DNA from 3 places in the Bacillus sp. PK6-025 genome. Region 2 is predicted to be linked to each of the others. Evidence: riboswitches for the same ligand, from Rfam matches in the RefSeq annotation. Region 2 holds a riboswitch; each other region holds the start of a gene.
The links. Region 2 has a riboswitch for thiamine pyrophosphate ahead of thiT (energy-coupled thiamine transporter ThiT). Riboswitches for the same ligand answer to the same signal wherever they lie in the genome.
Positions count from the first base shown of each region.

Region 1: it holds a riboswitch for thiamine pyrophosphate, as region 2 does, so the genes downstream of both, tenA (thiaminase II) here and thiT (energy-coupled thiamine transporter ThiT) in region 2, are expected to answer to the same signal.
Region 3: it holds a riboswitch for thiamine pyrophosphate, as region 2 does, so the genes downstream of both, thiC (phosphomethylpyrimidine synthase ThiC) here and thiT (energy-coupled thiamine transporter ThiT) in region 2, are expected to answer to the same signal.

Region 1 covers NZ_CP096509.1:4,191,241-4,195,473, forward strand. The annotation lists gene M1D67_RS21400 (ABC transporter ATP-binding protein) at 1-1,037, opposite strand, end outside; gene M1D67_RS21405 (ECF transporter S component) at 1,012-1,611, opposite strand; gene tenA (thiaminase II) at 1,608-2,294, opposite strand; TPP riboswitch at 2,408-2,512, opposite strand; gene M1D67_RS21415 (hypothetical protein) at 2,717-2,875, shown strand; gene aceA (isocitrate lyase) at 2,926-4,197, opposite strand; gene aceB (malate synthase A) at 4,212-4,233, opposite strand, start outside.
Region 2 covers NZ_CP096509.1:3,306,728-3,310,960, reverse strand. The annotation lists gene M1D67_RS16975 (processed acidic surface protein) at 1-762, shown strand, start outside; gene M1D67_RS16970 (class D sortase) at 869-1,426, shown strand; gene thiT (energy-coupled thiamine transporter ThiT) at 1,467-2,051, opposite strand; TPP riboswitch at 2,163-2,262, opposite strand; gene M1D67_RS16960 (GntR family transcriptional regulator) at 2,424-3,524, shown strand; rRNA gene M1D67_RS16955 (16S ribosomal RNA) at 4,063-4,233, shown strand, end outside.
Region 3 covers NZ_CP096509.1:961,174-965,406, reverse strand. The annotation lists gene M1D67_RS04870 (ABC transporter ATP-binding protein) at 1-152, opposite strand, end outside; gene thiC (phosphomethylpyrimidine synthase ThiC) at 354-2,129, opposite strand; TPP riboswitch at 2,278-2,386, opposite strand; gene aroD (type I 3-dehydroquinate dehydratase) at 2,493-3,257, opposite strand; gene M1D67_RS04855 (TetR/AcrR family transcriptional regulator) at 3,384-3,953, opposite strand; gene M1D67_RS04850 (HXXEE domain-containing protein) at 4,063-4,233, shown strand, end outside.

The sequences.
Region 1 (4,233 bases), 880 kb from region 2:
TTCTTCAGCTCCCGATCCTCAAGATAAAGGCGCCCTTTTTTGACGGCTTCAAGCCTGATCAGACTTTTTAAAAACGTACTCTTTCCGCTCCCGTTCTCGCCGATGACCGAAATCCATTCTCCCCTTGGAATCTCAAGGGTGATGCCGTCGGCAACGATCTTTTTCCGATAGCCGATCGCCGCGTCGTCTGCGCGGATCAATATGTCTCTGTCAGCTGCAGGCCTGTTTTTCGCCTCCTCCTCTTTCATTTTCAATGTAGAAGAGAGCTTGACGGCGAGCGGATGATCATCTTGTGTGATGACATCTTCCCATACCGCAGGGTACAGTTTCGGCTGCCAGATGCCCGCCGCTTTCATCTCCGGCTGAAAATGTTTCACGATTTCTTCCGGCTTTCCGTCAGCGATGATCTGTCCCTTTCCATTGAAAAGAATGACGCGGTCCATCCACTCGATACAGCCGTCCAGCACGTGTTCGACGAACACCATCGTCTGTCCGCTTTTTCGTGAAACGTTACGAAGCAAGGCAAAGATGTCTTTCCGGCTGGCCGGGTCCAGCTGCGCCGTCGGCTCGTCAAAAAACAGCACTTCAGGCTCCAGAGCGAGCAGGCACGCTAATGCCAGTCTCTGCTTCATACCGCCTGACAAGGTTTCGATCGGCGTTTTCTTATCTATCTTTAATCCGACTTGCTCCATCAGCTCCGAGATGATGCCGTCCATATCTTTTGGGGAGACGGACCGGTTTTCTAGGCTAAAAGCGATTTCCTCATCAACATGAAGCATGCAGAACTGCGAATCCGGATCCTGAAACATAACGCCGGCGCTCTTTCTGCGATTGACCTCTCCGCTGACCTCAGCTTCGACATGTTCAGGAATGATGCCGGAAAGCACGGACAACAGTGTCGATTTGCCGCTTCCGCTCGGACCGAGTATCAGCACTTTCTCTCCCTGCCCAATCGACAGCGAGACCCGGTCTAGGACTGTTTCAGGACGATGATAAAAACGGACGGAAAGGTTACTGCATCCGAGAAATGAACGCATCGGCATCATCCTTCTTCCGCTGTTCCTTCATGATCTCATACTGATTCAGGACTCCCGTTTTCGCAAGCGCTTCGACAACGGCTTTTGCCAGCCAGCCGCCGAGTACAATGCCGCTGATGATTTGGATGATAAGCGTCATGATCAGCGTTTGCGTCGTATAGTAGGCAAAACCGTTCGCCATCAGGCTGTATGTCATGCTTCCGACCGCGGCAAGCGCACCGGAAAGCATAAGGGTAAACAAGTTGTAACGCTTATAGCGAAAGATCGCAAACGCGATTTCCGCACCGGCTCCCTGGAACACACCGATTAATAATGCTGACAGTCCAAAGTGGCTTCCGGTCAGCAGTTCGACCGCCGCAGCTGCCGTCTCGGCAATCAGCGCCGCACCCGGTTTACGGATGATATAAGCGACAATCGGGCTGGCGATCACCCAAATGCCGAACATAAAGTTCGCTCCGACAGGCCCGACAATAGCTGAAACAGGGATCCACAAGGTGGACCATCCTAAGTAAATGACGCCGCATGCAACGGACAAGATCACTGCCATCACGACTTCTTTCATGTTCCAATTCATCGTCTCACCGCCTCCATTTCCACAGGCCAATCTTCAACTGTATAAGCCATCTCCCAAAAGCCGTATTCAAGCTGACAGCTTTGCAAAAAAAGCTCCTTCATTTTTTCTTTTTCAGCCTTGCCCGCTGTTTCGGCCCATTCATCCAGGCGGGCGCAAAACTTCGTCGTGATTGAATCGGTTCTGTCTCCGTAAAAACAGATCCAGTCATAAAATGGATGCGACGGGTCAGGCTGAACGTCCATCATCAGTTTTTTTCCGATCTCCCAATATGTCCACGGACAAGGCAGCAAGACGGCTAATATCTCTCCCAGCGTGCCTTCGTGCGCCGTCGTCAGCATATGGTGGATATAATGATGGGCAGAAGGCGCAAGCGGATAGCCCTGCAGAGATTCATACTCCACCCCCGCGGCCCGGCACAGGTTGTTGTGCGGGTGCACTTCGCTGTTTAATACAAATGAAATCTGCTCATGAAACATCTCCATGTCTTTCCGGTTTTGACACTTGGAAATTGCAATTCCGTAGATTTGAATAAAAGCGTTCAAATACTCGTAATCTTGCTTCACATAATGAATAAGCTGCTCCTTTTTCAGCTTGCCGGACGCCAGTCCCAATACAAACGGATGCTCAAAAATGGCTTCAAAAATAGGGTCTGCCTCGCGGCGAAGTTCTGCAGAAAAACTCATGTAGATAGCCTCCTCAGCAATCGGTTTTATAAGGAAGGCACAGGGGGAGCGAGCCGCTTTTTACGCAAAAAAGCCGCCCCAAAATGGAGCGGCCTTTGTATGATGAAATCATAAAGACACCGGCTCCACTTCCCTACGCTAGTATGAACTAGATCAGGTTCAAAGGGTCCAAGATCGCTTCTTGTCTCAGCCGGCTTACGGCTCCCCTAGTGGACTTCCTATTACATTAACTTTTACTCTACACATCAATGATTATGATGTCAACCTGAGTTTTTCAGTTTTATTCTTGTATAGAACCGCCGGGTTTCATACAGAAGATGCAGCGGGTAAAAATATTTATGGAAAAATGTTAATTTTCTGAAACCTTTTGCAGGCTTGTTCGTCTAATATAGTGAAGACAAAAAAATTTGGAGGGGATATTTATGATGATGTTTATCTTGATTTTGACAATGGCTGTGTATTTGTTCTATTCTTTCAGCAAAGACAACCGGCCGGCCAAAAGAAACAACAAAAATCATCAGACACTGACTGTTATTAGGGAAAACCCTTTTACCGCCCCTTCCAATGATGTCAATTGCTAACTTGATAGACAACAAGCAAGCCGCCCCATGACGGGCGGCTTTTTACGTTTTTAGGATTGAAATTGTTCCGCTTCAGTCGATCCCTTCAGTGCAGTGGTTGATGAAGTCCCGCCTGTCACAACCTGGGCGACTTCATCAAAGTAGCTCGTTCCGACTTCGCGCTGATGCCTTGTCGCCGTATAGCCGTGGACTTCGCTGGCAAACTCGGCCTGCTGCAGATCAGAATACGCCGCCATTCCGCGGTGCTTATATTGGCGGGCCAATTCAAACATGCCGTGGTTTAAGGCGTGGAAGCCTGCCAGTGTGACAAATTGAAATTTATAGCCCATTTCACTGAGCTGTTTCTGGAAGTTCAAGATGGTGTTGTCATCCAGTTTGGCCTTCCAGTTGAACGAAGGGGAGCAGTTGTAGGCGAGCAGTTTGCCCGGGAATTTTTCATGGATCGCCTGTGCAAACCGGCGGGCTTCTTCAATATTCGGCTCAGACGTTTCACACCAGATCAAATCGGCATACGGCGCATACGCCAAACCTCTCGCAATCGCCTGATCAAGACCCGGCTTTGTTTTGAAGAACCCTTCCGCTGTTCGCTCTCCCGTCAAAAACGGCGCATCATATGAATCGACGTCGCTTGTGATCAGGTCGGCCGCATTCGCGTCCGTACGGGCAATAAGAATGGTCGGGACTCCCATCACGTCTGCGGCGAGGCGCGCGGCAATCAAATTACGCACCGCCGTTTGCGTCGGAAGCAGCACTTTCCCGCCCAAATGCCCGCACTTTTTCTCAGACGACAACTGGTCTTCAAAGTGAACTCCCGCGGCGCCGGCTTCAATCATACCTTTCATCAGCTCGAACACATTCAGCTGTCCGCCGAAGCCCGCTTCAGCGTCGGCCACAATCGGAGCAAACCAATCGATGTCTTCTTTTCCTTCCATATGGTGAATTTGATCGGCGCGCTGCAGCGTACGGTTGATTTTTTTGACGACTTCCGGCACGCTGTTTGCCGGATAAAGGCTTTGGTCAGGATACATGCTCCCTGACAAATTGGCATCGGCCGCCACCTGCCAACCGCTTAAATAAATCGCTTTCAATCCGGCTTTTACTTGCTGCATGGCTTGATTTCCGGTCAAAGCGCCCAGCGCCGGCACGAAGTCCTCTGTGTGGAGAAGCTTCCACAGCTTTTCGGCGCCGCGCCTTGCAATCGTGTATTCAATCTCAAGCGTGCCTCTCAGCCGAATAACGTCAGCCGCCTGATACGGCCTTGTGATCCCTTTCCAGCGTTCTTCATGCTCCCAGCTTTCTGCGAGTTGTTTTTCTTTCAGCATCGCACATTCCCCCATCATATTTTTTCATAAGCGGGT
Region 2 (4,233 bases):
GCATCCTATTTAAAAGAATACGGATTGAGCGAAAAAGAAGCGGCTGACCTTTTTGTTGAAAATGGCTATATGGAAAGCGGCCAAAACATTCTCGACGTGTTTATGTTTGAATACGAATTGGACGATGCGCTTTTCACTGTGACATATGAAGAAGACGATTTTCAGATCGGGAACCTGTTTCAAGAATTGGGTGTGGATGATCAGGAGTGGGAAAGGCTCGTGAATCATCTCCGAAAGGTGCGCGATAAAAATCCAAACCTTGAAAATGATTTGATGGCTCTTGGAGAACGTCTTGAAACGGTAGCCGATTTCGAGTCTGTATCAGAGCTCTCAGCTCAGGATATCGCTGAAATGCTATCCATTTTAAACGATCTTCAGAAGACGCTTGAAGTGAAAACAAAATACTATCTTGTTAAAGACGGAAAGAAAAAAGAAGTGTCTTTGACAACGCTTGTCAGCGCGGAAGATCTGAAGGGAGCAAGCCTTCTGGTGGAAGTATACGATCTGCAAGGCAACTTCATTTTGGATGTATTGCTGACGCCTGACATGATCGGATCTGATTTAATTCATGATACAGGGTCAAAAGTGAAGCAAACCCAAACGGCTGTCAAACATGATTCAAAGCCATCTCATGTGAAAAAGACGGTTAAAGGTGCAAAGCTTCCAAAGACAGCCGGGCATTACGCGGAATGGTCGATCTTAGGCGCCGTTCTGATGTTTGGCGGATTCTTCATGATCAGAAGGCTTCGCAAAGCGGCTTAACATGTCACTTCCCATTCTAATTATGTAGAGAATGGGAAGTTTTTATAAGGAGTGAAAGGAAATTAAGGCACATCGAAAAAAAATCATCTGGCTCGCAGCTATTGTGATGGTTGTGTGCGGCGCTTATTTTACAACAACGAATGTGTTCAAGTTAATGCACGGCTACGCTCTTTTTTCATTTCAGCAGATGAAAGAAGAAGAAAAGCCTGAAAAACCTCCGATTCAGACGGCGAAAAAAGAAAAAACGGTGATTGATCAAACATTTAAAACCGGGGAGAAAATCGGTGATCTTGTCATTCCGAAAATCAATGCAAGGATTCCTATATATCACGGGACAGATGAAGACGAGCTGCAAAAAGGCGTGGGCCATTTCGCTGGTTCCGTTCTGCCTGGAGAAGATGACAACTCGGTTTTATCAGGCCACCGGGATACGGTTTTCCGAAAACTCGGCCGAGTGGGGAAGGGCGATCAGTTAATTGTTGAAGCTTCCTACGGAACTTTTACATACAAAGTGAAAAAGGTGCGGATCGTGGATGCGGATGACCGGACGGTGATTGTACCAAAGCCGAGAGCAACATTGACGGTTTCCACCTGCTATCCTTTTGACTTTATCGGTTCAGCACCGGAGCGGTATATATTGGTCGCAGATTTGATTAAATCATAAAAAAACAGCGGAATCTCAGGCGAGTCCGCTGTTTTTTATGCTATCTCATGTCTGATCTGTTTTCCAAGAGTTTTGGCGCGGTTAGCAGCAGTAAACAAAGGACAATTGTGCAGACAATGAAAGACGGAAGCATATATGTTCCATTATATACCAAGGAATAAATCCATACCGGAGTGCCTTCAGGCGCATAGTTTCCAAAAAAGACAGCGCCGCTGATGACATGAGCGAGAAATTTCAGTCCGCTTCCGAGAAAGACGGCCAGCGTAACATAGAAAATGATCTTTCCTTTTTGTTTCTCGACTGAAGCATTTCTGATCGATCCGGCAAAAAAGCCGCCGATTCCCGCGGCTGTAGGCGCGATAAAATAATCAAGAAGAAGCTGCAGAGGATGATAAACGTAAAATCCTCCAGTGACAAACTGAAGCAATCCGGCTAAAAACCCGGTTGCCAGCCCTGCCTTCAGCCCCCATCTAAAGGAAATCAGGAAGATCGGAATCATCATGACGGCGATTGAACCGCCTTGAGGCATTTTTAAAAACATTCCGGACACCATATCAAGTATAAGTGCTATTCCTGTCATAAACGCAATTTCAATCAGCTGTACAAGTTGTTTAGATTGATTCATCATAACCCTCACTTTTGATGAACAAAGGGATACTGGACTTCTTTCCCAATAAAAAAAGCAATGCGGGGAAGGAGTAGGAAAGTTTTCCACGCACTGCTTTGGATGCAATTAGAAATGACTTTGCCACATCCCTACGCCAGCGTTAACTAACAGGTTCAAAGGGTCAGAACGGTCGTTCACTCTCAGCCTCGAGGCTCCCCTTGTGGTCATCAAGTTATTTAGTTATATTCTACTATACTAAAAAAAGAAACGGACGACAAGCTGATTTTTCGAAAAATTTTGCTTAATTTCTCCAATATGTAGCAATGCAAACATCTTTTCCTTTATAATAGAACGTATTCGTACGTACAAGATCAGTAAAGGGTTGATCTGATGAGTGAACCTACAAAATACAGCATGGTGAAAAATAAAATTAAATCGTGGATATATGAAGGCAAAGTGAAGCCGGGGGAAAAAATTCATTCGGAAAACGAATTGATGAAAATATTTGATGTAAGCAGGCACACGATCCGGCAAGCGATTGGCGACCTTGTTCATGAAGGGCTTTTATACAGAGAGCAGGGCTCAGGGACGTATTGCTCTCACCGTCTTCAGCTTTCTGAAAAAGGAAGGGAAAGAAATAAGATGATCGGGGTTATTACGACTTACCTTTCGGATTACATTTTTCCTTCTATTATAAGAGGAATCGAATCGTCACTGTCCAGCGAAGGATACACCCTTGTCGTCGCGAGCACCAATAATGACATTGAAAAAGAAAAACAATGCCTTGTGAATATGCTCGATAAAAAAATTGCTGGGTTGATCGTGGAGCCGACGAAAACAGGAAGCTTTAACCCGAATTTAAGTTACTATCTGACGCTTGAACAACATCATATTCCGTATTTGATGATTAACCAATTTTATCAGGAGCTAAATCCGCCCCATTTCATTTTGGATGATGAACACGGCGGCTTTATCGCCACTGAGCATTTGATTAAACTCGGCCATGAAAAAGTGTTCGGTTTCTTTAAACAGGACGATATGCAGGGCGCCAACCGGATGAAAGGATTTATCCGTGCTTTCAGAGAAAACGGCTTGTCGTTTTACCCTGAAATGGTCGTGACGTACACAACAGAGAACAAAAAACAAAAAACGATAGCTGAAGCCAGGAAGCGGCTTTCTTCATCAGACCGTCCGACTGCCATATTCTGCTATAATGACGAGATAGCGCTTTTGGTGTTGGATGTCGTGAGGGAATTCGGTTTGAAAGTGCCGGAAGACATTTCGATTGTCGGATATGACAACTCACATTTGAGCGAGGCATCTGAAGTGAAGCTGACGTCAGTCACTCATCCGAAAATGCAGATGGGGATTGAGGCGGCAAAATGGATGATTGCCAAAGTTGAGGGACGCAACACGAATCAGCTTGAACATTCCACCGTCTACAAACCTGAACTGGTTGTCAGACATTCGACCGCCAAGCTGAAAAGGTAGGCTGCACAATCTTTATCCGCCAACCAGCGTGAATGAAAATGAGAAGAATATATATTCTGTTACAAAGCTCCGGAATGAGGAGCTTTTTATTCAAGTAAAAGCTGATAACGGAGAGTTTAATGTCATCCTCGAAGCTTTGGACCATGTGCAGCTTTAGTAAATCAATTTTTAAAGACCGCTGTATACTTTTATATAGAAGAAAGCAGTAAGAAGAAATAAATGCTGTCAACTGCCTGAGGTCGAGATGATCAGGAATCATCTGAGTCCAAATCATTTGATTATTATTTTTTTAAAAAAGCTATTGTGAAAAACGAAAATAGATGTTATATTAGTATCCGCCCCTAAAAAGGAGGCTTTATAAAAACAACTTCGAAAATCTTTTGAAAAAAGTTGTTGACATTCACGATGATAGAATGTTATATTAGTAAAGTCGCTTCTTCGAGAGGCGGAAATGATCTTTGAAAACTAAACAAGACAAAACGTACCTGTTAATTCATTAAATAAATCGCACACATGTTGTGCGTAGTCATTATCAAACTTCATGGAGAGTTTGATCCTGGCTCAGGACGAACGCTGGCGGCGTGCCTAATACATGCAAGTCGAGCGGACAGATGGGAGCTTGCTCCCTGATGTTAGCGGCGGACGGGTGAGTAACACGTGGGTAACCTGCCTGTAAGACTGGGATAACTCCGGGAAACCGGGGCTAATA
Region 3 (4,233 bases), 2.0 Mb from region 2:
ATTTTTAAGAGCGTGCTTTTCCCGCATCCGCTTGGACCGATGACAGTCAGAAATTCGCCGTTTTCGACCGTCAGTTTCACGTCTTGAAGCACGCTTGTTTTAAGGCTGCCGTTTCCAAATGCTTTTTCATTTACACGAATTGATAAAGACATCTTGTTCCCCTTTCTTTTCTAAACTGAAAATAAAAAACTCTTATCCCAATTGAGATAAGAGCCTTCGGTTGACCGATCAGCGCTGATGGAATTTTCCGAAATATTAAACAACATACTAATTCATATTATTCCGACCTGTCAACCCCATATTATAAAAAAACAGATGAAAGGTTCCCCTTTCATCTGCAGTATTGCCCGTTTTTAACTGTAAATGCTGCCGCCTGCTTTTTTAAATTCCTTCGCCTTCTCTTCCAATCCTTTTTGAATAGCCTTTTGTTCATCAAGGCCGTTTTCCTTGGCATAGTCGCGAATATCCTGGGAAATTCTCATACTGCAAAATTTAGGCCCGCACATTGAACAAAAGTGTGCCGTTTTGGCGCCTTCCGCCGGAAGGGTTTCATCATGGTATTCAAGCGCTCTTTCCGGATCGAGCGACAAATTGAACTGGTCCCGCCAGCGGAATTCAAAGCGCGCCTTGGAAAGCGCGTCATCGCGGATTTGCGCGCCGGGGTGCCCTTTGGCAAGGTCAGCCGCATGGGCCGCGATTTTGTATGTTATGACGCCTTCGCGGACATCGTCTTTGTTCGGCAGTCCCAAATGCTCCTTCGGCGTCACATAGCAAAGCATGGCCGTGCCGTACCAGCCGATCATCGCCGCTCCGATTGCCGATGTAATATGATCGTAGCCCGGTGCAATATCGGTCGTCAGCGGGCCGAGCGTGTAAAACGGCGCCTCTTTGCAAATTTCCATCTGCTTGTCGACATTCTCTTTAATTTTATGCATCGGCACGTGTCCCGGTCCTTCGATCATCACTTGAACATCATGCTTCCAGGCGATTTCCGTCAGCTCGCCGAGCGTCTCCAATTCGGCAAATTGGGCCTCATCATTCGCATCCGCAATCGAGCCGGGCCGAAGGCCGTCCCCGAGCGAAAATGCGATATCGTATGTTTTCATAATCTCGCAAATCTCTTCAAAATGCGTGTACAGAAAGCTTTCCTCATGATGAGCCAAACACCATTGCGCCATAATTGCCCCGCCGCGGGATACGATTCCAGTGACGCGCTTTGCCGTCAGCGGCACATACCGAAGAAGGACGCCGGCATGAATCGTAAAATAATCAACGCCTTGCTCAGCCTGCTCGATTAATGTATCGCGGTAAATCTCCCAAGTGAGATCTTCCGCGACGCCGTTTACTTTTTCAAGCGCCTGATAAATTGGCACAGTCCCTACAGGAACTGGACAATTGCGGATGATCCACTCCCTCGTTGTATGAATATCTTTACCTGTGGACAAGTCCATCATCGTATCAGCGCCCCAGCGGATGGCCCATGTCATTTTTTCTACTTCTTCTTCAATCGAAGAGGTGACAGCGGAATTGCCGATGTTGGCATTGATTTTCACGTGGAAGTTGCGGCCGATAATCATCGGTTCGCTTTCCGGATGGTTGATATTTGACGGAATAATCGCCCGTCCGCTTGCCACTTCATCACGAACAAATTCGGGAGATACATGCTCTCGGATCGCGATAAATTCCATCTCGGGCGTAATGATCCCCTTTCTTGCGTAATGCAGCTGGGTGACATTTTGACTTTTTTTCGCGCGCAGCGGTTTTCGTTTCAACCCTGGATAGCTGTTGCTCGCTTTCTCTTTGCTTTTATAGCCGTTATCCTCCGGTCTGATTTCTCTGCCTTCATATTCTTCGGTATCGCCGCGCTCCCTGATCCAGGTCGCCCGCAAAGGTTTCAGCCCCTTAAGAATATCAACCTCTGCATTCGCGTCCGTATAGGGACCGCTCGTGTCGTAGACGCGGACAGGCTGATTTTCTTCGGCGCCAAATGAACCCGTCGTCGGACTTAGCGAAATTTCTCTCATCGGCACTTGAATGTCAGGTCGCGCCCCTTCGACATACACTTTGCGGCTCCCTGAAAAACTTGACATAATCGAGATGTTTTTTTGCTGTACTGACTCCTGTTTCATGTAAAAATCCTTCCCCTCTAAAAAATTGATCAGGACGAAACTCCGGAACAGCACCAGCACAAAAAAACCAGGCTCATATGATGAACCTGGTTTTACAGTCAGTAAAATCACTGGAAGACAGACGGACCATACCCATTCCCCATCTTCTCCCGAATCCTTTTTACTTCCCCACGCTGGTACGAACCAGATCAGGTCCAAAGGGTTAAGAAACACATGTTTCTCTCTCAGCCCGCAGTCGGGCACCCCTAGTAAAGCTATTCAATTCATTTTTTATCGTAACACACCGATTTGGCAAGTGAAAAGGATGGAAAAATATATGAATCTTTTTCACTATAAAAGGGATCAGAGCGGCGCACCCAATGATTATAAATTGCGATGAAGCACATCAAGTATATGTTTCAAATCCGTCGCCTCAATTTGGCCAGGTGCGGATGCTTTTTTCGCTGCGCCGAACGTCACGGCCGAGCCAAATACCTCTCCGGCGAGCCGGCTGATCAAGCCTTTTCCGGCCATCGACATCGTGATAATCGGCCGCTTCGCATACCGCTCATGCATCATATGAGTCGCCTCAAGCAACACCAGCACATCTGCCGGTGTTTCAGGCATCACCGCGATCTTAGGGAAATCGGCGCCAAGATCCTGGGCTTTTCGGAGACGGGAAACGATCTCTTCCGCTCTCGGCGTCTTCCCGAAATCGTGGTTGGATATAATGACAAAGACATGCTGCATATGAGCCGCTTGAACCAGTTTTTCCACATGATGCTCTTCATTGAACAGCTCGACATCAATCACATCTGCCAGCCCTGTTTTGACTACGGCATGATTCAAGGAAAAGTAAAATTCCTTACTGACTTCTTTTTCGCCGCCTTCCTCCGCGCTACGAAATGTAAATATCAACGGGATATCCTTTAAGATCTCCCGGATGTCAGCCAATACCTTTTTCACTTTGTCAACGTCTTCGACATCCTCAAAAAAATCCGCCCGCCATTCGGCAAGATCCGGATTAATCGATAGAAGAAAAGCAGCTTCTTCTTTCAATTGTTCATGCGTTTTTCCGATGAGCGGCACGCAAATTTTCGGGGCTCCTTCTCCGATAGCCACCCCTCTGATCTTCACCGTATTCAACAACGGCCTCACTCCTGTTCTCTATATTACAAGGGTCTTTGCATTAACGGTACCGAAGATTGGCCGTAAGCACAAGCAGAAATTAAGAAAGAAGGCTAAACGCTTAAAGCACTCATATACCAACAGAGATCACCTTTCGATAGCTTGCTTGTTTAAAAATGAATCTACTATTCCTTGCAGAATATGACTCATTTCTTCAGGAGTTTCCTTCCGGCCTCTCTCAAACCATTTTGAAAGGATGTTCCAAAAGCCCCCTGCGCTGAATGAAAGCCCGTACTCCAAGTCGATTTTGCTTTTAAAATGAAAGGTTTCTTCTTTAAATTTTTTATGAAGATCCGGTAGAAGTTCATTATATTTCTCAACAATCAAATAAAACAAATGGTTCTGATGAAGGGCTTGTAAAAAATCGGCATGTCGGCTCCAAAAGTTGAAGTATGCATGTCCAAGACTGGATAAGTCAATATGTTTTTCCTGAACAATGTAATTGGAATACTCACTGCAAAGCTGCTCAAAATAGCGGTCTAATATATCTTTTTTTGAATGGAAATGCCGATAAAATGTTCTTCTGTCAAGCTGCGCTTTTTCCGCTATCTCTGTAATGGTGATGTCTGAAAAGCTTTTTTCCTTCATAAGCTCCAACAATGATAGCGTCAGCCAGCTTTTAGATTGCTGAGCTGTTTTTGAGGGCATTTGCTTCATATTCTCTCTCCTGTCGCACTTTTTATGGCAATGTAGCACTTTTCGTTGGCTCATTGACTTTGTTCTCTATGAAATGTCACAATTGTGGCACATAAGAGGGGGAATGTAAATGGAAAACATGCAATTTATAGCTTGGATGCTGCCGATATTATTTATACTGCATGATTTTGAAGAGATGGTGATGGTCGAGGCATGGGGCAAAAGATATCGAAGCAAACTGAAACAACTGAAAAAAGCTCCATTTGGACATGCCAAAACCGCTTCTTTTGTTTGCGCTGTG